DNA from 4 places in the Streptomyces sp. NPDC015345 genome. Region 1 is predicted to be linked to each of the others. Evidence: riboswitches for the same ligand, from Rfam matches in the RefSeq annotation. Region 1 holds a riboswitch; each other region holds the start of a gene.
What was found. Region 1 has a riboswitch for cobalamin ahead of ACF062_RS05855 (ABC transporter substrate-binding protein). Riboswitches for the same ligand answer to the same signal wherever they lie in the genome.

Region 1 (5,122 bases):
ACTTCATTGCCCGCATTTGCCGCGCGAGGAGAACTTTGTCCGCTTCTCCCTGTGGCGTGTGTCACAGGTGGCTGATTCCCTCACTGTTGCCGTCGTGATAAATCTTCACGACCGCTCGTTGACGCCACCCATGTCATCGAGGGCGCTCTGGCCGGCAGACCGCCGGTAGCACTCCATACATATCCGGGGGGATCAGGACCTGATCCGCAGCCATCAACGCGATACGCGGGCGCGGATCAACATGGAGAAAGGCGTCACCATGACCTCAGTGCAGGTCGAAGAGCAGTACGACGGGCACGACGGCAATGGTGCCGTGCAGGCCGCGGGCGGCCCGTCCGGCGAGGGCGAGGGCTACCAGCGCGGTCTGGGAGCCCGGCAGATCCAGATGATCGCGATCGGCGGTGCCATCGGCACCGGCCTGTTCCTCGGCGCGGGCAAGGCCATCCACAAGGCCGGCCCCAGCCTCATCCTGGCGTACGCCATCGCGGGCCTCGTCATCTTCTTCATCATGCGGGCGCTCGGCGAGCTGCTCATGTACCGCCCCGTGTCGGGCTCCTTCTCGGAGTACGCGCGCGAATTCATGGGCCCGTTCTTCGGCTTCGTGACCGGCTGGACGTACTGGCTCTTCTGGGTCGTCACCGGCATCACCGAAGTCACCGCCGCCGCCCAGTACATGCAGTACTGGACACACGGATCCGTTCCACAATGGGCGTACGCGCTCGTCTTCACGGTCATCCTGTACGGCGCGAACCTCATCTCCGTGAAGCTCTTCGGCGAGCTGGAGTTCTGGTTCTCGATGGTCAAGGTCACCGCCATCATCGGCATGATCCTGATCTGTATCGGCATCCTCACCATCGGCTTCTCCGACGCCGGTGACACCGCGACCGTGGCCCACCTGTGGAACCAGGGCGGTTTCTTCCCCAACGGCATCGGCTCCACGCTGATGACGCTCCAGATCGTGATGTTCGCCTTCCTCGCCGTCGAACTGGTCGGTGTCACCGCGGGCGAGTCCAAGGACCCGAAGACCGTCCTGCCCAAGGCCATCAACACCGTGCCGTGGCGCATCGCCGTCTTCTACGTCGGCGCGCTGATCATGATCCTGTCGGTCGTCCCGTGGACCACCTTCAAGCCCGGCGTCTCGCCGTTCGTCGCCGCCTTCGAGGAGATGGGTCTCGGCGTCGGCGCCGCGATCGTGAACTTCGTGGTCCTCACCGCCGCGCTCTCCTCCTGCAACTCCGGCATGTACTCCACCGGCCGCATGCTGCGTGACCTGGCGCTCAACGGCCAGGGCCCGAAGTTCTTCACCAAGCTCACCAAGAACGGCCTGCCGCTGGTCGGCACCACGGTCTCCGCCGGGTTCATGATGTTCGGCGTCTGGATCAACTACCAGTGGCCGGGCGAGGCGTTCAACTACGTCGTCTCCTTCGCGACCATCTCCGGCATGTGGGCCTGGATCATGATCCTGGCCTGCCAGATCCGCTACCGCCGCAAGGCCGACCGCGGCGAGCTGCCGCAGTCCACCTTCCGGGCCCCGGGCGCCCCGTACACCAGCTGGTTCGCGCTGCTCTTCATCGGCATGGTCATCGTGATGATGGGCGTCGACAAGGACGCGCGGATCTCCCTGTACGCCGCTCCGGTCTGGGCCGCGATCCTCGGCGTCTCCTACCTGGTCCTCAAGAGCCGCAACCCGCAGGCGGCGGCCTTCAACAAGCGGAAGATCGGCCTCCGCGAGGAGGCCTCCGGCGACCGCCTCTCCAAGGACTGACCGGCTCCCCAAGGCCTCTGTCCAGCATTCGGGCCCGCCCGTACCACACTTCGGTACGGCGCGGGCCCTCTGCTTATCCTGGCGCCATGCTGACCATCACCCAGGCCCTCCACGACCAGATCGTCGCGCACGCGCGCCAGGACCACCCCGACGAGGCGTGCGGCGTGGTCGCGGGTCCGGCGGGCACCGGCCGCCCCGAGCGCTTCATCCCGATGCTCAACGCCGCGCGCTCGCCCACGTTCTACGAGTTCGACTCGGGTGACCTGCTCAAGCTCTACCGCGAGATGGACGACCGCGACGAGGAGCCCGTGGTCATCTACCACTCGCACACCGCGACCGAGGCGTACCCCTCCCGCACCGACATCACGTACGCCAACGAACCCGGCGCCCACTACGTCCTGGTCTCCACCGCGGACACCGACGACGCGGGCCCCTTCCAGTTCCGCTCGTACCGGATCGTGGACGGGGAGGTCACCGAGGAAGAGGTAAAGGTCGTACAGGCATACTGATCTTTACCCACGAGGGCGGCAGGACCCAGGAAGCCGGTGCGAACCCGGCACGGTCCCGCCACTGTGACCCCGCCCCCCACCCGGCGGGGGAGTCAGGTACTGACCTGCCGCCTTCCTCCACGCAACGCAGGGGACGCGGAAATCCCCTGGAGGAGGCAGTACGTCATGTCCCGCGCCCTTCGCGTGCTCACCGCCGCGGCCCTGCTCGTCCCGCTCGCCGCGTGCTCCACCTCGTCCGGCGACAGCTCGGGCAAGCCCGCCGCCAAGGCCCCCGGCTTCCCGTACACCGTCACCAACTGCGGTGTGAGGACGACGTACGACGCACCGCCCGAGCGCGCCGTCACCATGAACCAGCACGCCACCGAAGTGATGCTGGAACTCGGCCTCAAGGACCGCCTGGCGGGCACCGCCTACCTCGACGACAAGGTCCTGCCGAAGTACGAGAAGGCGTACGAATCCCTCCCCGTGCTCGCCGAGGAGTACCCCTCCTACGAGAAGCTGCTCTCCGCCGACCCCGACTTCGTCTACGGCGGCTACGCCAGCGCCTTCCTCGCCGGCGACGGCCGCAGCCGCTCCGCGCTCGCCAAGTCCGGGATCAAGAGCCGCCTCAACGTCGAGGGCTGCGCGAAGCGGGCGGTCACCATGGACGACGTGTACCGCGAGGTGCGGGAGGTCGGTGCCACCTTCGGGGTGCGTGAGCGCGCCGAGAAGTGGGTGAGCGGGGCGAAGCGCGAACTGGCCGCCACCGCGAAGAAGTCGAAGAACTCGCAGAACTCGAAGAATTCGCAGAGCGGGAAGCCGGTCTCCGTCTTCGTCTACGACAGCGGTGACAAGACCGCGTTCACGGCGGGCGGCCGCGGCATCGGCAACGACATCATCGAGCGGGCGGGCGGCCGCAACGTCTTCGCCGACGTCGACAAGGCCTTCAGCGACGCGTCCTGGGAGAAGGTCGTCGAGCGCCGCCCCGAGGCCATCCTCATCCTCGACTACGGCGCCACGACCGTCGCCCAGAAGAAGAAGCGCCTCCTCGACGACCCGGCCCTCGCGGACGTCCCCGCCGTCAAGCACGAGCGCTTCGCGGTGCTGCGGCTGTCGGACGTGGTCACGGGGGTACGAGCGCCGGAGGCGGTGAGGAAGCTGGCGGGCCAGCTGTGAGCGCCCTGGAGATCCGGCCCGGGGGCGGCACATCCCAGCCCGTCCGGCGTTTGAGGACGAGCCCGGAGGGCGATCGGCGGGGGTCGAAGGGGCGGCGCCTCTTGATCCTGACGGCACTCACCGCGGCCCTCGCGGCAGCGACCGTCGCCGGCCTCGCCCTGGGCTCCGTACGCATCCCGCCGAGCCAGGTCCTGGACATCCTCACCGGCGGTGCGGAACCCTCTCCGTTCCGCACGATCGTGCTGGACGTCCGCCTGCCCCGAGTCCTGCTCGGCGCGGCCGTCGGCGCCGGCCTCGCGGTCATCGGCACCGTCCTCCAGGCACTGGTACGCAACCCCCTCGCCGACCCCTTCCTCCTCGGCGTCTCCTCGGGCGCCTCCGTCGGCGCCGTCAGCGCGATCGTCCTCGGCGGTGTCTTCGGCCTGGGCGCCGCCCTCAGCACCGCCGTCACCATCCCCGCGGCCTCCTTCGCGGGCGCGCTGCTCGCGCTCGTCCTCGTCTACGCCCTGGCCCGAAGCGGTGGCGGAGGCTTCGCCACCGGGCGGCTGATCCTCGCCGGCGTCGCCGTCTCGTACGTGCTCACCGCCCTGACCAGCCTCATCCTCGTCACCGCCGACAGCGCCGACCACCTCAAGGAAGTCCTGTACTGGACGCTCGGCGGCCTCGGCGGCGCCCGCTGGGACATGCTCGCCCTGCCCTGCGCCGTCCTGGCCGTGGGCACCGCCTTCCTGGTGGCGCTGGCCCGCCCGCTGGACCTGCTGCTCGTCGGCGAGGAGGGCGCCACCGTCCTCGGCCTGGACACCGCCCGCTTCCGCGCCGCCGTCTTCGTCCTCGCCTCGCTCCTGACCGGCGTCCTCGTCGCGTACAGCGGGGCCATCGGCTTCGTCGGCCTGATGGTGCCGCACGCCGCCCGCATGCTGGTCGGCGCCGCCCACCGCACCCTGCTCCCGGTGGTGGCGCTGATGGGTGCGGTCTTCCTGGTCGCCGCCGACCTCGCCGCACGCACGCTCGCGGCGCCCCAGGACATCCCGGTCGGCGTCCTCACCGCCCTCACCGGCGGCCCGTTCTTCCTGTGGCTGCTGCACAGGAGCCGTACGCACGAAGGGGCGCCCGCGTGAAGCTGCGCACCGAGAACCTCGGCTACACCACCCCCGGCGGCGCCCGTCTGCTCGACGGCGTCTCACTGACCGTCGCCGACGGCGAGACGGTCGGCATCGTGGGGCCCAACGGCAGCGGCAAGACGACCCTGCTGCGCTGCGTGTACGGCGCGCTCACCCCGACCGCGGGCCGCGTCCTGCTCGACGGGGACGACCTGACGGCGCTCGGCGCCAAGGCCCGCTCGCGGCGCGTCGCCACCGTGCCGCAGGACGGCCAGGCGGGCTTCGATCTCACCGTGCGGCAGGTCGTCGCGATGGGCCGCTCCCCGCACAAACGCTTCTGGGAGGGGGACACCGCGCGGGACGAGGAGCTGGTGGGGGCCGCCCTGGCGCGCGTCGGCGCCGAGGCCGTCGCCGACCGCTCCTTCGCCGCGCTCTCCGGCGGCGAACGCCAACGCGCCCTGGTGGCACGCGCGTTGGTGCAGCGACCCACGGTCCTCGTTCTCGACGAGCCGACCAACCACCTCGACATCCGCTACCAGCTGGAGATCCTCGGCCTGGTCGGCGGCCTCGGCACGACCAATCTCCTCGCCCTG
Region 2 (5,122 bases), on a different contig from region 1:
ACCCCGGCATGTCCGCCAGCCGGTCCAGCCCGGCGACGCCGGTGAACACCCCGGGCGCGGCCGGGTAGCCCAGCACGAAGGCGACGGCCGGACCGCCGGGCAGGTCCGCGTCCATCAGCCGGGGACGGCGGCCCAGCGCCGTCTCGATCATCGCCTCGTACACGTTGACACCCAGCGCCCGGCACATGCCCTCGCCGACCAGGGCGCCACCGATCCGGGGGTTGATCTCGACGACCTCCGGGCCGCCGGTGGTCAGGACGAACTCCACGTGCGCGAAGCGGTCGGTGTAGCCGATCGCCGCCAGCACCTCATCGAGCCATCGCTCCAGGATGTGCCGCCGCGCCTCTGGGAAGGCCACGGGGAACGCGGTGATCTCCTCCCGGAAGTACGGCTCCGGTGACATGAGCCGGCTGGAGACGCCCAGCAGCCGGGTCCGGCCCGCCCAGGTGAGGGTCTCGGCGCTGTATACCGGTCCGCTGAAGTACGGCTCCGCGAACAGCCGTCCCTTCAGCTCCCGCCCGGTCGCCTCGTCCAGGGCCGCCACCAGTTCCGGCTCGTCGCGGACCAGCCAGACGTTCTGACTTCCGGTGCCCGCCGTGTCCTTCAGGACGGCGGGCAGACCGACCTCCTTGAGCACCAACTCCTCCCCGTGTTCCGTGACGCCCACCGCTCGTCCGCGCGTCAGCCCGGCCTCGTACAGCCGGTTGCGTACGGCCGCCTTGTCCCGGGTCAGCCGCAGGACGGCAGGATCAAGGCCGGGCAGACCCAGCCGTTCCGAGAGTTCGGCGCCGACGAGCGTCCAGGTGTCGGTGGAGCTGATCAGACCGCGCAGCCCGGGAGTCCGGTGCAGCAGGTCCGCCACGTGTTCCACGTCGAAGGTGTCGACCTCCACGACGTCGAGGGCATCCGGCGAAAGCCGCTCCAGCTCGTAGGTGTAGTACGACGGGTCGCGGGTGAGCAGTACCAGTCGCTCGCCGAACGCGTCGGCGGCGCTTACCAGATGTCCGATTCCGAAGGTGAGGGACTCCAGGCAGACGACGCTCATGCCGCTCGCTCCTTCCAGTCCGCCGGGCAGACAGCGCGTCGCCAGGACATCGTGGACCAAGGCATCGTCATCTCCTCGGGTCCGGATACTTCGACGGGTTTCAAGGCGGCGGGGTCCAGGGCCTCCGCGTGCCGGGCGAAGACGCGCTCGGCGTAGCGGTGTCCGGTGTCGGCGCCGATCACCAGGTGCAGCCGGTCGGGGTGGCGGCGCGCCTCGTGCGTGGCTGCCAGGTATCCCGCGCCGGTGGACAGCCCCGCGAAGACGGCGTGCTCGCGCAGCAGGGCGATCGTGCCGGACATGGCGTGGGTGAAGTCCAGCCAGTGGAGGGCGTCGTAGAGGTGGTGGCGGACGTTGTCGAAGACGATCGACGACCCGATGCCGGCGATGATCGCCTCGGGGTCCTGGTGGTCCTGGCTGCCGAAGGTGACGCTCCCGAAGGGCTGCACGCCGACCAGCCTCACCGAGGGGTCCGTGGCGCGCAGGCGCTCCACGAGGCCGCCCGTCGAGGCCCCGGAGCCCACGCCTCCCACGACGGTCAGCGCGGCCTGGGGAAACGCGGTCGTGATCCGGTCGGCGACCTCGTGGTAGCCGAGGTAGTGGATGTCGTCGTGGTATTGGCGCATCCAGTGGCAGCCCGGGTGTTCGGCCAGGATCTCCCGCACGCGCCGCACGCGTAACTCCTGGTCCAGCTGCAGGTTCTCCGAGGGCCTGACCTGTTCCACGGTGGCGCCGAGAATCTCCAGCTGGGCGCGCGTGGTGGTATCGACGGTGGTGGACGCGACGATGTGGCAGCGCATGTCGTAGCGGTGGCAGGCCAGTGCCAGGGCGTAGGCGTAGATGCCGCTGGAGCTGTCGATCAGGGTCTGTCCCGGGCGGACCGTGCCCCGCTCCAGGAGGTGGCGGACGGCGGCGAGCGCCGAGTAGATCTTCATCGACTCGAACCGGATCAGGACGAGACCGTCGGTGAGCCGGACGAGGTCGGGGATTTTCAGGGCATCGGCGATGTGGGGGTGAATCACCCGTAACCTCCTTGGGCGAAGGAACACTGGTGGCCGAGCGAGTGGAGGTAGGCGGACAGGTCCGACTCGACGTCGGAGCCGGGGCGGTTGGGGAAGAGGCAGCCGATCAGGCAGCCCGTGTGGGCGACGAAGGTGCCGTCGGCGACGAACCGCTCGCGGTGGGCGAGCATGCTGTCGAACGTCGCCTTGGGCAGCACGTTCTGCGACAGGGCGGCGCTGGCCGAGTGGCCGGAGGCGAAGCCTTTGAACGGATCCGTCCGGCAGCGCTCGTACTCCTCCCCGTGCCGCCGGTATTGCTCAAGGAGAAGGTCGGTGACGGTGGTGGTGTCCACCGTCCCGGGCCCGGTGATGTATGCGGTGTGGAAGCCGATGTCCGTGCCCAGCCGCCGGATCACACGGTGTCGGCCGCTGAGGTACAGCGCGAACTCGCCGAGAAAGACACCGTCGGCCCGCTCGATCCCCGTCAGGATTCCGAGCACCACGCCCGTGTCGTACGGCAGGGCGAAGAGCCGGAACAGACAGCGTGGTGTCGCCACGATGTCGGCGGTGGAAGTCGCCGTCCGCAGCGGGCCCTGACAGAGCTCGCCCAGGGTGCCGTGGCAGACGCCGGACACGGTGCGTCCCGGCTGCTGCCGCGTCTCGCCGGACTCCCGGGCGGGTGTCAGCATCGTCCCGTCCGGTCCGCCGAAGGGCAGGCCGACCGGCATCTGGCACGGATGACGGGAGCTCGCGTGGTCACGGACATGTGCTCCTCCTGGTCCCGAATCCCCGAATGAGGACGGGAAGGAGGCGTGGCGCAGCAAACGCCGCACAGCCGTCCGTACCGCCAACCCAGTCCTCGAGGTCACCGTGCACAACCCGCGTGTCAGGCGCGGGCGCAGTGGCAGGTCTTCGGACTCGTGGGCCGGCTCACCGGAGATCCGGCGGGCACCTACCGGCCATCGCTTCCCCGGCCCCATTCAGACATGGGCCCAGTGCTGTTGACGGCTTTCGTTCCCACTCACCGCTGCGGGACAGTCCCGGATTTCCACCGGGTTCCCTCTTGCGTCGCGCCGCCGAGTGCCCGGTCGGACAGGAGGCGCGAACCGACTGCGCGCATCAGCGTAGGGCGGCTCACGCCACCGCGGCAGGGGCACACCCCCGGTTGTCCGAATGTGACGGTACACGGGACGGCATCCGAATCCATGGCAGCCAATCGTCCGCAGAAGATGCTCTGGCCGGATGTGGACTCCGTAACTTCGGTCACCTGGGCCACACTTGGTTCTCCCATGACACTGCACACCGCCCGTCGGTGTCCCGCGCCCCGGAAGGCTCAGGATGCTGCGAGAAATGACGCCGGGAGACGACGGCGCGATCGAGCCGCCCTCTCGCGACCGGCGTCCGGCTGACCGCGTCTCCCTGCGCGCCGATCTGCGGGCCGCGCTGCCCGACGCGGGTGCCGCGGTCCTGGTGACGGTGGCCGTCTTCGCGTTCCTGTACGTGCGCATGGAGTCGGGTGACTCGGCGACGGTCGCGGTCATGCCGTTCATGGACGACCCGGCCACGTACTGGATGTACCTGCTCAGCCAGGCATTCGGCTGGTCGGGCCTGCTGTGGGCCTGGGGCACGGTCATGCTCGGTCTGCTGCTGTCCGGGCCACGCCCCGCCCGGCCACCGGTCTCCCGGCAGGTCCTGGAACGCTGGCACCGCACCACGAGCCTGACCGCGATGGCCCTGATGTTCGCCCACGCGCTGATGTTCGCGGCCGAACTCGTACGCTACGAGGCCCGGCTGGCTTGGGCCGAACGGCTGTGGGCGGGATTCGCGGACACGTTCGTGCCCGGCTGGTACGACTCCGGCACCGGCCAGATCGCCATCCCCATCGGCCAGGGGGCCCTCTACCTGGCCGTCCCGCTCGGGCTGCTGTTCTACGTTCGGCACCGCATCGGCGCGAACACCTGGCGGCGATTGCACCGTTTCGTGATCGTCGTGTACGTGCTGAGCGTGTGGCACACCCTGTTGTACGGCACCAACGTCTGGTACGGCGAGTGGCCGCGCACCGTTCTGTGGCTACTGCAACTCCCCGTCGCCGCCTTGCTGTTGCTGCGCCTGCTGCGGCCCGCCCGGCGGTCCGAGCAACTGGGCCCACTGAGACGCCGCGAGGGCGTCTCACTGCTGGGCCGGGCTGTGCGTGCCGCCGGACGGGTAGCCGCCGGGGCGGTGGTGGTGGGTCTGCTCATCGTGGTGGCGTCCGGCCATGACGGGGGCCGGGAACGGCCGGCCGAGCCGGCCTCGACGAGCCCGCACGCTCACGAGCCCGAGTGATCCACGGCGCTGCCGGTCTGGTGCGGCCCGCGAGCACGACCGCCCGCATATGGGTGACCGGTTGGTCTCATGACTGTGGCTCGGCCTGGTCAACGACCCGGCCGCGACGGAGGACATCACCGCCTGGGTACGGGCAGGCGGCCCCGGCGTCGCTCCCCGACCGGAGATCCTGGACCTGTCCGCCTTTGCCCCACCGCGCCGCCGCACGGCTCCGTGAACGGCGGACAGCGCTGCGGGTCAGAGAGGCAGCGGGGCGAGCCCGCGGGCGGGATGGCGCGGGCCGATGAAGACGACGATGCCCTTGCCGCCGGGGGAGGGATGGGTGGCCTGGACCCAGCCCTGGCGGCGGTAGAAGGCCATGGCCTGTGGTGCCTGGACCGAGGTGAGCAGCCAGGAGCGGCCCTCGGGGGCGCCCTCGGTGACCGCCGCCAGTAGGTTTCCGGCGAGCCCGCTGCCGTGCGCGCCGGGCCGTACGGCGAGTTCGTCCACCTCGAAGGCGTCGCACAGCCAGTCGTTCGTCCGCCGAGCACCGAGACCCGCGGCGGCCTGCGGATAGCAGCGGTCCGTGGGGAAGGGCGGGAGAGTGGTCCACCCGCTGGCGAAGCCGAGCACGTCCCGGCCGGCGAGGGCCAGCGCGGCGGTGAAACCGGGGCGCCGCGCGTCATGGTGGAGGCGCTCGGTGAACTCGGAGGCCTTCGCCTCGTCCTCGTTCCATGGCGGCGCGCTGAAGGCGTCGACGTAGACCGATCGTAGG
Region 3 (5,122 bases), on a different contig from region 1:
CAGACACCGGGGCCGGCCTCGCGGGGGTAGCCGTGCGAGGCGAGCTCGTGGGCGACCTGCATGTGGGAGCGGGCGGCCTCCAGGCTGATGACGTCGGCGTCGAGGTCGTCGATGGCCTGGACGATGTCGCCGAACTCGGCGTAGCACATGTGGGTGTGGATCTGGGTGTCCGGGCGTACGCCACCGGTCGTGAGACGGAACGCCTCCGTCGCCCAGGCGAGGTAGGCCGGGTGGTCGGCGGCGCGGAGCGGCAGCGTTTCCCGCAGGGCGGGCTCGTCGACCTGGATGACGGCCGTGCCCGCCGCCTCCAGGTCGGCCACCTCGTCGCGCAGGGCGAGGGCGACTTGGCGGGCGGTCTCACCGAGCGGCTGGTCGTCGCGGACGAAGGACCAGGCGAGCATGGTGACGGGCCCGGTGAGCATGCCCTTGACGGGCCTGGAGGTCAGGGACTGGGCGTACGTCGTCCAGCGCACCGTCATCGCCTCGGGGCGGGAGATGTCGCCGGCGAGGATCGGCGGCCGGACGTAGCGGGTTCCGTACGACTGGACCCAGCCGTGCTGCGTGGCGAGGTAGCCGGTGAGCTGTTCGGCGAAGTACTGGACCATGTCGTTGCGTTCGGGCTCGCCGTGGACGAGGACGTCGAGGCCAGCCTTCTCCTGGTACGAGATCACTTCTTGGATCTCCGCCTTGATTCGCTCCTCGTAGCCGGCCGCGTCGATCACAGCAGCACGCAAGTCGGCGCGGGCAGCGCGCAGTTCGGTGGTCTGCGGGAAGGACCCGATGGTGGTGGTCGGCAGGAGCGGCAGGCCGAGGCGGGACCGCTGGGCGGCGGCCCGTCCGGCGTACGGCTGGGACCGGCGGGCGTCCGCGTCGGACACCGCGGCGGCGCGGGAGCGGACGGCGGGGTCGCGGGTGATGGGGGAGTTGGCCCGGGAGGCGAGGACGGCCCGGTTGGCAGTGAGGCGGCCGGTGATGGCATCGGTGCCCTGGGACAGGCCCGCGGCCAGGGTGACGATCTCCGCCGTCTTCTGCCGGGCGAAGGCGAGCCAGCGCAGGATGTGCGGGTCGATGTCCTTCTCGGCCGCCGCGTCGAGCGGCACGTGGAGGAGGGAGCAGGAGGCGGAGACGTCGACGCGGTCGGCGAGGCCGAGCAGAGTGCCGAGCGTGGACAGGGACTTCTCCAGGTCGTTGCTCCAGATGTTGCGCCCGTCGACCACGCCGGCGACGAGCCGCTTGCCGGGGAGACCGCCGGCGGCGGCCAGCGCTTCCAGGTTGGCGGCGGCGGGGCCGGTGAAGTCGAGCGCCAGTCCTTCGACGGGTGCCTTGGCGAGGACGGGCAGTGCCTCGCCGAGGCGGTCGAAGTAGGTGGCGACGAGCAGCTTCGGCCGGTCGGCGAGACCGCCGAGGTCGCGGTAGGCGCGGGTGGCCGCGTTCAGTTCGGCGGGGGTACGGTCCTGGACCAGCGTCGGCTCGTCGAGCTGGACCCATTCCGCCCCGGCGGCCCGCAGGTCGGCCAGCACCTCGGTGTACACCGGCAGCAGCCGGTCCAGCAGGGTGAGCGGGTCGAAGTCCGCGGCCACGCCCGGGGCCGGCTTGGCGAGCAGGAGGTAGGTGACGGGACCGACGAGCACCGGCCGTGCGCTGAGCCCGAGAGCGAGGGCTTCCTTGAGTTCCGCGACCTGCTTGCGCGCGTCAGCCGTGAAGACGGTGTCGGGGCCGAGCTCGGGCACCAGGTAGTGGTAGTTGGTGTCGAACCACTTGGTCATCTCCAGCGGCGCCACGTCCTGGGTGCCCCGCGCCATCGCGAAGTACCCGTCGAGGGCGTCCGCCTCGACGGCGGCGCGGTGGCGCTCGGGAACGGCGCCGACCATGACGGTGGTGTCGAGGACGTGGTCGTAGTACGAGAAGTCGCCGGTCGGCACCTCGTGGAGGCCGGCGCCGGAGAGGTGCTGCCAGTGGGTTCGGCGCAGTTCGGCGGCGGTGGAGTGGAGGGCGTCGGCGGTGACGCGGCCCTTCCAGTACCCCTCGATCGCCTTCTTGAGCTCCCGCTTCTGCCCTTGACGGGGGTAGCCGTACACGGTGGCCCGCGCTGCCGTGGCTGCTGACTTCGTGGTCACGGAGATCTCCTTCGCGAGATGAATCCCTGAGATCCCGGGGACGGGACGAGAGCGCGAAGGGGCGAAAGACCGCCAGGGGCGAGCGCGCGGCGCGGCGCGGTCGTCCGCCTGGTTGTGTTCGCCGACCCGCCCTCGAGGTCACCGGAATATCCGCGCGCGGAATCGTCCGCGTGCGGGCAACGGGCAGGTCTTCGGACTCGCGGGCACGTCCTCCTTGGGGGAGGGCACCTACTGGCCGTCGCTTCCCGGGTCAGGTACTCGGACCCAGTGCGTATGACGGCGGTCGTTCCCGCTCACCGCTGCGGGGCAGTCCCGGATTCCCACCGGGTTCCCTCTTACGACGCCTCCCGCCTGGCGGACGGGGCGAACCAGCTGCACGCGCCACCTTAAGGGCACCGTCCAGGGCGTGGTGGCTGTTGTCCACGATCCGGATCGTGAAAATGAGACACCTCGGCTGTCAGGGGGCGAGGGCGAGCCGAAGGGGCGGGAGGCGTCACTTCGCCTCCCGCCCCTTCCGCGTGGAGCGCCGGATTCTCGCCGCAGCGGCCTCATCGGGTGAGCACAGCCCAGCTCCCTGCCGCGGTCGACGTCCGTAGCGGACGGGTGGCGGTTCCTGCCCTCCTGCTGGCGGACCAGTTCGCGTAGCAGGCCGTTGGGCTGGGCGAGACGCCGTCCTTCTGCCACTTGGCGAAGTAGCCGTAGACGCTCTGGTGCGGCGGGAAGTCGTGTGGGGGACAGACCCACTGGCAGCCGGTGCGGTCCACATGGAGGATCGCGTTCATGATCTCGCGCAGCTCATGCCGTGGCGGCGGCCGAAGTCCAGGGCGCGGCCGTGACGTTCGAAGCGCCAGGCGGACAGCACCGGCTCGATCAGCTCCCAGCGGGCATCCGTCAGATCACTTGGATACGCGCAGCACCAGACCCACTCGACGATCTTTCCGTGAACCTCAAGGAGCCACAGGGCGGTGTGCTGGCCGACGTCTAAAGAGGTACAACATTTGCCTACAGCTTGTAGGTGTATCTATATTGGCCATAGGCATACCTGAGGTAGGTGATGGTTATGGTTCGGGCAGGACTGAACCCGGAGCGGCTGACGCTCGCTGGAGCGGAACTCGCCGATGAGGTCGGTTTCGATCAGGTGACCCTGTCCGCGCTCGCCCGGCGTTTCGACGTGAAGCCGGCGAGCCTGTACGCGCATGTGAAGAACTCCCACGAGCTCAAGACCCGGATTGCGCTGTTCGCGCTGGAGGAACTCGCCGACCGGGTCGGCGACGCCGTGGCCGGACGCGCGGGCAAGGACGCCCTAACGGCCTTCGCGAACGCCTACCGGGACTACGCCCGGGTGCACCCCGGCCGGTATGAAGCAGCGCGGTACCGGCTCGACCCGCAGACCGCCGCGGCCAGCGCCGGCGTCCGGCACGCGCAGATGACACGGGCGATCCTGCGCGGCTACGACCTGGCCGAGCCGGACCAGACGCACGCGGTCCGCATGCTGGGCAGTGTCTTCCACGGCTACGCCTCCCTGGAGGCAGCCGGTGCCTTCGACCACACCGACATCGCCGCGCAGCAGTCCTGGGCCTGGGCCCTGGACTGCCTCGACGCCGCGTTGCGGAGCCGGACCACCACCCCCTGACCGGCTGCGTCACCTGGGCCGGCTTACCCATGCCGGCCCAGGCACCCACCCCTGAATGAGAAGGCTTTGAGGCAATGAGCATCGAACAGAACCTGATCACCACCCCCCTCACCGCCGACTTCCTGCGCGGACACCTCGACGTGGAAGAAACCGCCCACGGCCTGCTACCGCACAGGCTGCCCGCCTGGGCGCGCCGCCAGATCCCCGACGACCTGCTTGCCGTGGCCGAGGTCCAGCCCTCCGGTGTCCGGCTGGCGTTCCGTACCAGCGCCACCACCATCCACCTGGACACCCTGCCGACCAAACGCGCCTACCGGGGCTTCCCGCCTCCGCCGGACGGCGTCTACGACCTCTTGGTCGACGGCCGCCTCACCGCCCAGGCCACTGTGGACGGCGGGAATCTGCGCACCGTCACCGACATGCGGACCCAGACCGCGGAATTCACCCCGGGCCCCGTCGGCACCGCCCACTTCACCGACCTCCCCGTCGGCGAGAAGGACATCGAGATCTGGCTCCCGCACGCGGAGATCACCGAGGTCATCGCCCTGCGCACCGACGCCCCCGTCGAGCCGGCCCCGAAGACCGGGCGCCGGGTGTGGCTGCATCACGGCAGCTCCATCAGCCACGGATCCAACGCCGTCTTCCCCAGCACCATCTGGCCCGCCCTGGCCGCCTCCGCAGGCGATGTGGAGCTGATCAACCTTGGATTTGGTGGCAGCGCACTGGTCGACCCGTTCACCGCCCGCGCGATCCGCGACACCCCCGCGGACCTGATCAGCCTCAAGCTCGGTATCAACGTCGTCAACAGCGACGCCATGCGCCTGCGCGCCTTCGCCCCCGCCATCCACGGTTTCCTCGACACCATCCGCGAGGGCCACCCCACAACCCCCCTGCTCCTGGTCTCCCCTGTCCTGTGTCCGACCCACGAGAACACCCCCGGACCTCTCATGCCGGACCTCTCCGATGGAACCCTGAAGTTCAAGGCCACCGGCGATCCGGCCGAGACCGCCGCCGGACGGCTGACGCTCACGATCGTCCGCGACGTCCTGGCCGACATCGTCAAGCAGCGGTCCACCGAAGACCCCAACCTCCACTACCTCAACGGACTTGACCTCTACGGCGAGAGCGACCACGACGAGTTCCCCCTGCCGGACGCGATCCACCCCAGCCCCGAAGGCCACCGCCGCATCGGCGAGAACTTCGCCAAGCGCGTCTTCGCAGACAACGGGCCCTTCGCCGTCACAACTGGGTGACCCGTATACCCGCGGCCGGCAGGGGGCGTGATGGCTGGCTGCCCTGTACCGCACCACTTCGTAGGCGAACAGGACTCGGTCACACATGGGCCCTCGCGGTACGCCTGGCGGATCTGGCG
Region 4 (5,122 bases), on a different contig from region 1:
CGGCGGCGCCGACGAAGCCGACCGGGATGCCGAGGACGGCGGCCGGGCGTGGGGCGCCCTCCTCGATCATCTCCAGGAGGCGGAAGAGCGCGGTGGGGGCGTTGCCGATGGCGACGACGGAGCCTTCGAGGCGGTCGCGCCACAACTCCATGGCGGCGGCGCTGCGGGTGGTGCCGAGCCGCGCCGCGAGGCCGGGGACGGCGGGGTCGGTGAGCGTGCAGATCACGTCGTTGTCGGCGGGCAGCCGCTTGCGCGTGACGCCGCTCGCGACCATGTTGGCGTCGCACAGGATCGGCGCGCCGTCGCGAAGGGCCTTGCGGGCGTCGGCCACCACGCGCGGGCTGAAGGCGAGGTCGCGGACGAGGTCGACCATCCCGCAGGCGTGGATCATCCGCACCGCGACCTGGCTGACGTCGGCGGGCAGACCCGCGAGGTCCGCCTCCGCGCGGATGGTGGCAAAGGACTCGCGGTAGATCGCCGCGCCGTCCTTCTCGTAGTCGAACACTGTGCTCTCGCTCATCTCGTGGCCGTTGTTGTGGTGGTTGCGGATGTCGTACGTGCCCTCGTGACCGTCTCGGTCAGGTTCGCGCCGCTCACTGGCGCCGCCGTGCCGCCGGTGCGCACCGTCACCTCGTACCGCCCGTCCCCGGTGGCGAGGGCGTCCACCCAGTCGCCGCGCGGGTGCCCGCACCGCCGCTCGCAGCCGGAGAAGTGGACGGGCAGGCCACCGGCGCCGGGGACGGCGTCGGCGCGGACGTCGGCGAGGGACTTGGCGCAGCCGGGTCGGCCGGTGCAGGCGGAGACGCCGAGCCAGGGCGAGCGGGGGTCGGCGATGAAACCGGCGTCGGCCAGCGCGCGCAGCCTTTCGCGGGCCGCCGCGTCGTCCTCGAAGCCGGGGAGCACGAAGCCGCGCCACGGAGTGACGCGCAGTTCGTCGGCCGGGGCGGGCAGCAGGGCCCGCCACCGGGCGGCGCTCACGCGGCCGAGGGGGGCGCCGACAGCCACCGCGCGGCCGCAGACGCCGGGCAGGTGCGGGGCGGCGCCGGGCGGGCCGAAGGGGGCGGCGGCCGGTCCGGCGTCGATGCCCTGCCGCGCCAGCGCCCCGGCGAGGTCGACGGGGTGCCCCGCGGGCAGCTCCCGGACCCGCCACGCCCCGTTGCCCGCGTCGCGCGCGGCGGCGAGGAAGGCCCCGGCGGCGGCGAGAGCGGCACGCGGGGCGGCGGCGGCGGAGACCCGCAGGGCGCGGTCACCGACGCGGACGAGCGCCGTGCCGCCCGGGTCCGCGGATGCCGTGCCGCCCGAAGTCATGGACACGGCCGCTGCCCCGCCCGACTCCCCGCGCACGCACTCCGCCCCGCACGACTCCCCGGACACACACCCCGCCCCGCCCGATTCTGCGATCAAGGTCACATCGCCGCCGAGCCCGGCCACGTCCCCTCGCCCGTCGTCCAGGACGAACAGGAAGCGGCCGGAGAGCGCCGTCGTCCACTCCTCGGCGCAGAGCAGTCCGTCGAGCTCGCGGGCCCACAACTGCACGTCGGCGTGGCCGAGTCCGTCGAGCGTGGCGAGCGGCGAGGCCACGATGTTGCGGACGCGTTCGTGGCGTTCGGAGGGCAGCAGGCCCGCGTCCGCGAGAACCGCGGAGAGTTCCGTGCCGCAGCTCGCGCCGAGGCCGCGCAGCTCGATGTTGCCGCGCGAGGTGATGCTGAGGTGGCCGTCCGCGAGGCGTTCCGCCACGTCTGCCAGTATCGCCGCCTGACGGGACGTCAATACACCTGCGGGCACGCGGAGTCGGGCCAGTGCGCCGTCGTCGGCGCGGTGCAGTCGGAGCGCTCCGGGGCAGGCGTCGCCCCGGTCGCGGACCGGGGTACGTATGAGGGATTCGCCCTGGTTCGTGGAGGTTGCTCGGGTGGGCGGCATGGCGGCGAGCATACCCACGCCGTTCCGGCCGGTCGCCTCCCGAGACGGGCCGTCCCGGCAGGTGGCCGCCCCATCGGCGGCGGTCAGGACTTACTATGCAGGCGGCGGGCCGCCAGGTCCGCCGACGCCAGCGACGGCGTGGGTCCGCCAGGACCCGGGGGAGGAAGCCCGGTGCGAATCCGGCGCGGTCCCGCCACTGTGAGCCCCATCCGTGGGGCGAGCCAGGAACTCCTGCCGTCCATACGACCACCCGGGGCGCGGACACCCCGAGGAAGGCCTGCGCACGCATGCTTCTGCTGCTGTCGACCTCCGACACCGACCTGCTCAGCGCCCGCGCGGCGGGGGGTCCGGTCGACTACCGGTTCGCCAACCCGTCCCGCCTGGACCTCACCGAGCTGCCCTCGCTCCTGGCGGGCGCCGACCTCGTCGTCGTACGCCTCCTCGGTGGCGTCCGCGCCTGGCAGGACGGTCTGGACCAGCTCATCGCCAGCGGTCTGCCGGTGGTCGTACTCACCGGTGAACAGGCGCCCGACGCCCAGCTGATGGCCTCCTCCACCGTGCCGGTCGGCATCGCCGCCGAGGCGCACGCCTACCTCGCGCACGGCGGCCCCGCCAACCTTGAGCAGCTGGCCCGCTTCCTCTCCGACACCGTGCTCCTCACCGGCCACGGCTTCGACCCGCCGGCGCCCGCGCCGTCCTGGGGCCCGCTGGAGCGCACGGCGCGCGACATCGACGGCCCGACCGTCGCGGTGCTCTACTACCGCGCCCACCACATGAGCGGCAACACCGCCTTCATCGACGACCTGTGCGGCGCGATCGAGGACGCGGGCGGGCGCCCGATGCCGCTGTACGTGGCCTCGCTGCGCGCCCCCGAGCCGGAGCTGATCGACGCGCTGCGCCCCGCCGACGCCATCGTGACGACGGTCCTCGCAGCCGGTGGCACCAAGCCCGCCGAGGCCTCCGCGGGCGGCGACGACGAGTCGTGGGACGCGGGCGCGCTGACCGGCCTCGACGTGCCGATCCTCCAGGCGCTGTGCCTGACCGGGTCGCGTTCGGCCTGGGAGGAGAACGACGAGGGCGTCTCGCCGCTGGACGCCGCGAGCCAGATCGCGGTGCCGGAGTTCGACGGGCGGCTCATCACCGTCCCGTTCTCGTTCAAGGAGATCGACGAGGACGGGCTCCCGGCGTACGTCGCCGACGCCGAGCGCGCGGCGCGGGTCGCCGGCATCGCCGTACGGCACGCGCGCCTGAAGCACATCCCGGCCGCCGACAAGCGCCTGGCCCTCGTCCTGTCCGCGTACCCGACCAAGCACTCCCGGATCGGCAACGCGGTCGGCCTCGACACCCCGGCGTCCGCCGTCGCGCTGCTGCGCAGGCTGCGCGCCGAGGGCTACGACTTCGGCCCCGAGGCCGACATCCCGGGTCTCGTCTCCGGTGACGGCGACGAGCTGATCCGCGCGCTCATCGACGCGGGCGGCCACGACCAGGAGTGGCTCACCGAGGAGCAGCTCGCCGCCAACCCGGTGCGCATCCCGGCCGCCGACTACAAGCGCTGGTACGCGACGCTGCCGCAGGAGCTGCGGGACTCGGTCGAGCAGCACTGGGGGCCGCCGCCCGGCGAGATGTTCCTGGACCGTTCGCGGGTCGGCGACGGCGGTGACCCGGAGGGCGACATCGTGCTTGCCGCCCTGCGGCGCGGCAACCTCCTCATCCTCATCCAGCCGCCGCGCGGCTTCGGCGAGAACCCCATCGCGATCTACCACGACCCGGATCTGCCGCCCTCGCACCACTACTTGGCCGCGTACCGCTGGATCGCGGCCCCCGCGGCGGACGGCGGCTTCGGGGCCGACGCGATGGTCCACCTCGGCAAGCACGGCAACCTGGAGTGGCTGCCCGGCAAGAACGCGGGCCTCTCGGCGGCCTGCGGCCCCGACGCCGCGCTCGGCGACCTGCCGCTGATCTACCCCTTCCTGGTCAACGACCCGGGCGAGGGCACCCAGGCCAAGCGCCGCGTGCACGCCACGCTCATCGACCACCTCGTGCCGCCGATGGCCCGCGCCGACTCCTACGGCGACATCGCGCGCCTGGAGCAGCTCCTCGACGAGTACGCGCAGATCAGCTCCATGGACCCGGCGAAGCTGCCGGCGATCCGCGCGCAGATCTGGACGCTCATCCAGGCCGCGAAGCTCGACCACGACCTGGGCCTTGAGGACCGCCCCGACGACGACGGCTTCGACGACTTCCTCCTCCACGTCGACGGCTGGCTCTGCGAGATCAAGGACATGCAGATCCGCGACGGTCTGCACGTGCTCGGCACCGCCCCGGCCGGTGCCGACCGCGTCAACCTCGTCCTCGCGATCCTGCGCGCCCGCCAGATCTGGGGCGGCACCTCCGCCCTGCCCGGCCTGCGCGAGGCGCTCGGCCTCGACGAGTCCGCGGCGACGCGCGTGAGCGCCGACGAGGCCGAGGACAAGGCCCGCGCGCTGGTCCAGGCGATGGACGACGCGGGCTGGGACCTCGCCGCCGTCCCCCGCGACCAGGGCGAACAGGTCGCCGCGATCCTGGAGTTCGCCGCCCGCGAGGTGGTCCCGCGCCTGGAGGGAACCACCGCCGAACTGGACAACGCCGTACGGGCGTTGGAGGGCCGCTTCGTCCCCGCCGGTCCCTCCGGCTCCCCGCTGCGCGGCCTGGTCAACGTCCTGCCGACCGGCCGCAACTTCTACTCGGTCGACCCCAAGGCCGTCCCCTCCCGCCTCGCGTGGGAGACCGGCGAGGCCCTCGCCGACTCGCTCATCGAGCGGTACAGGAACGACAACGGCGACTACCCCACCTCCGTGGGCCTTTCCCTGTGGGGCACCAGCGCGATGCGCACGGCGGGCGACGACGTCGCCGAGGCCATGGCGCTGCTCGGCGTGCGCCCCGTCTGGGACGACGCGTCGCGCCGCGTCACCGGCCTGGAGGCCATCCCGTACGAGGAGTTGGGCCGTCCCCGCATCGACGTGACGCTGCGCATCTCGGGCTTCTTCCGCGACGCGTTCCCGCACACGATCGGCCTGCTCGACGACGCGGTGCGGCTCGCGGCCTCGCTTGACGAGCCCGCCGAGCACAACTACGTACGCGCCCACGCCCAGGCCGACCTGGCCGAGCACGGCGACGAGCGGCGGGCCACCACCCGCATCTTCGGCTCGCGTCCGGGGACGTA

Region 2: it holds a riboswitch for cobalamin, as region 1 does, so the genes downstream of both, ACF062_RS26800 (hypothetical protein) here and ACF062_RS05855 (ABC transporter substrate-binding protein) in region 1, are expected to answer to the same signal.
Region 3: it holds a riboswitch for cobalamin, as region 1 does, so the genes downstream of both, metE (5-methyltetrahydropteroyltriglutamate--homocysteine S-methyltransferase) here and ACF062_RS05855 (ABC transporter substrate-binding protein) in region 1, are expected to answer to the same signal.
Region 4: it holds a riboswitch for cobalamin, as region 1 does, so the genes downstream of both, cobN (cobaltochelatase subunit CobN) here and ACF062_RS05855 (ABC transporter substrate-binding protein) in region 1, are expected to answer to the same signal.

The regions. Positions count from the first base shown of each region.
Region 1 is NZ_JBIBTX010000001.1:1,292,977-1,298,098, reverse strand. Features, by position in the region: gene ACF062_RS05865 (amino acid permease) at 260-1,765, shown strand; gene ACF062_RS05860 (Mov34/MPN/PAD-1 family protein) at 1,852-2,274, shown strand; cobalamin riboswitch at 2,247-2,397, shown strand; gene ACF062_RS05855 (ABC transporter substrate-binding protein) at 2,440-3,429, shown strand; gene ACF062_RS05850 (FecCD family ABC transporter permease) at 3,537-4,547, shown strand; gene ACF062_RS05845 (ABC transporter ATP-binding protein) at 4,544-5,122, shown strand, end outside.
Region 2 is NZ_JBIBTX010000006.1:617,284-622,405, forward strand. Features, by position in the region: gene ACF062_RS26790 (ATP-grasp domain-containing protein) at 1-1,045, opposite strand, end outside; gene ACF062_RS26795 (cysteine synthase family protein) at 1,042-2,064, opposite strand; gene ACF062_RS26800 (hypothetical protein) at 2,061-2,771, opposite strand; cobalamin riboswitch at 2,950-3,108, opposite strand; gene ACF062_RS26805 (ferric reductase-like transmembrane domain-containing protein) at 3,382-4,368, shown strand; partial or broken gene ACF062_RS26810 ((2Fe-2S) ferredoxin domain-containing protein) at 4,442-4,585, shown strand; gene ACF062_RS26815 (GNAT family N-acetyltransferase) at 4,606-5,122, opposite strand, start outside.
Region 3 is NZ_JBIBTX010000006.1:622,756-627,877, forward strand. Features, by position in the region: gene metE (5-methyltetrahydropteroyltriglutamate--homocysteine S-methyltransferase) at 1-2,117, opposite strand, end outside; cobalamin riboswitch at 2,303-2,455, opposite strand; partial or broken gene ACF062_RS26825 (transposase) at 2,700-3,051, opposite strand; gene ACF062_RS26830 (TetR/AcrR family transcriptional regulator) at 3,178-3,750, shown strand; gene ACF062_RS26835 (GDSL-type esterase/lipase family protein) at 3,825-5,003, shown strand.
Region 4 is NZ_JBIBTX010000002.1:277,758-282,879, reverse strand. Features, by position in the region: gene ACF062_RS07635 (precorrin-8X methylmutase) at 1-505, opposite strand, end outside; gene ACF062_RS07630 (cobalamin biosynthesis protein CobG) at 517-1,932, opposite strand; cobalamin riboswitch at 2,052-2,171, shown strand; gene cobN (cobaltochelatase subunit CobN) at 2,208-5,122, shown strand, end outside.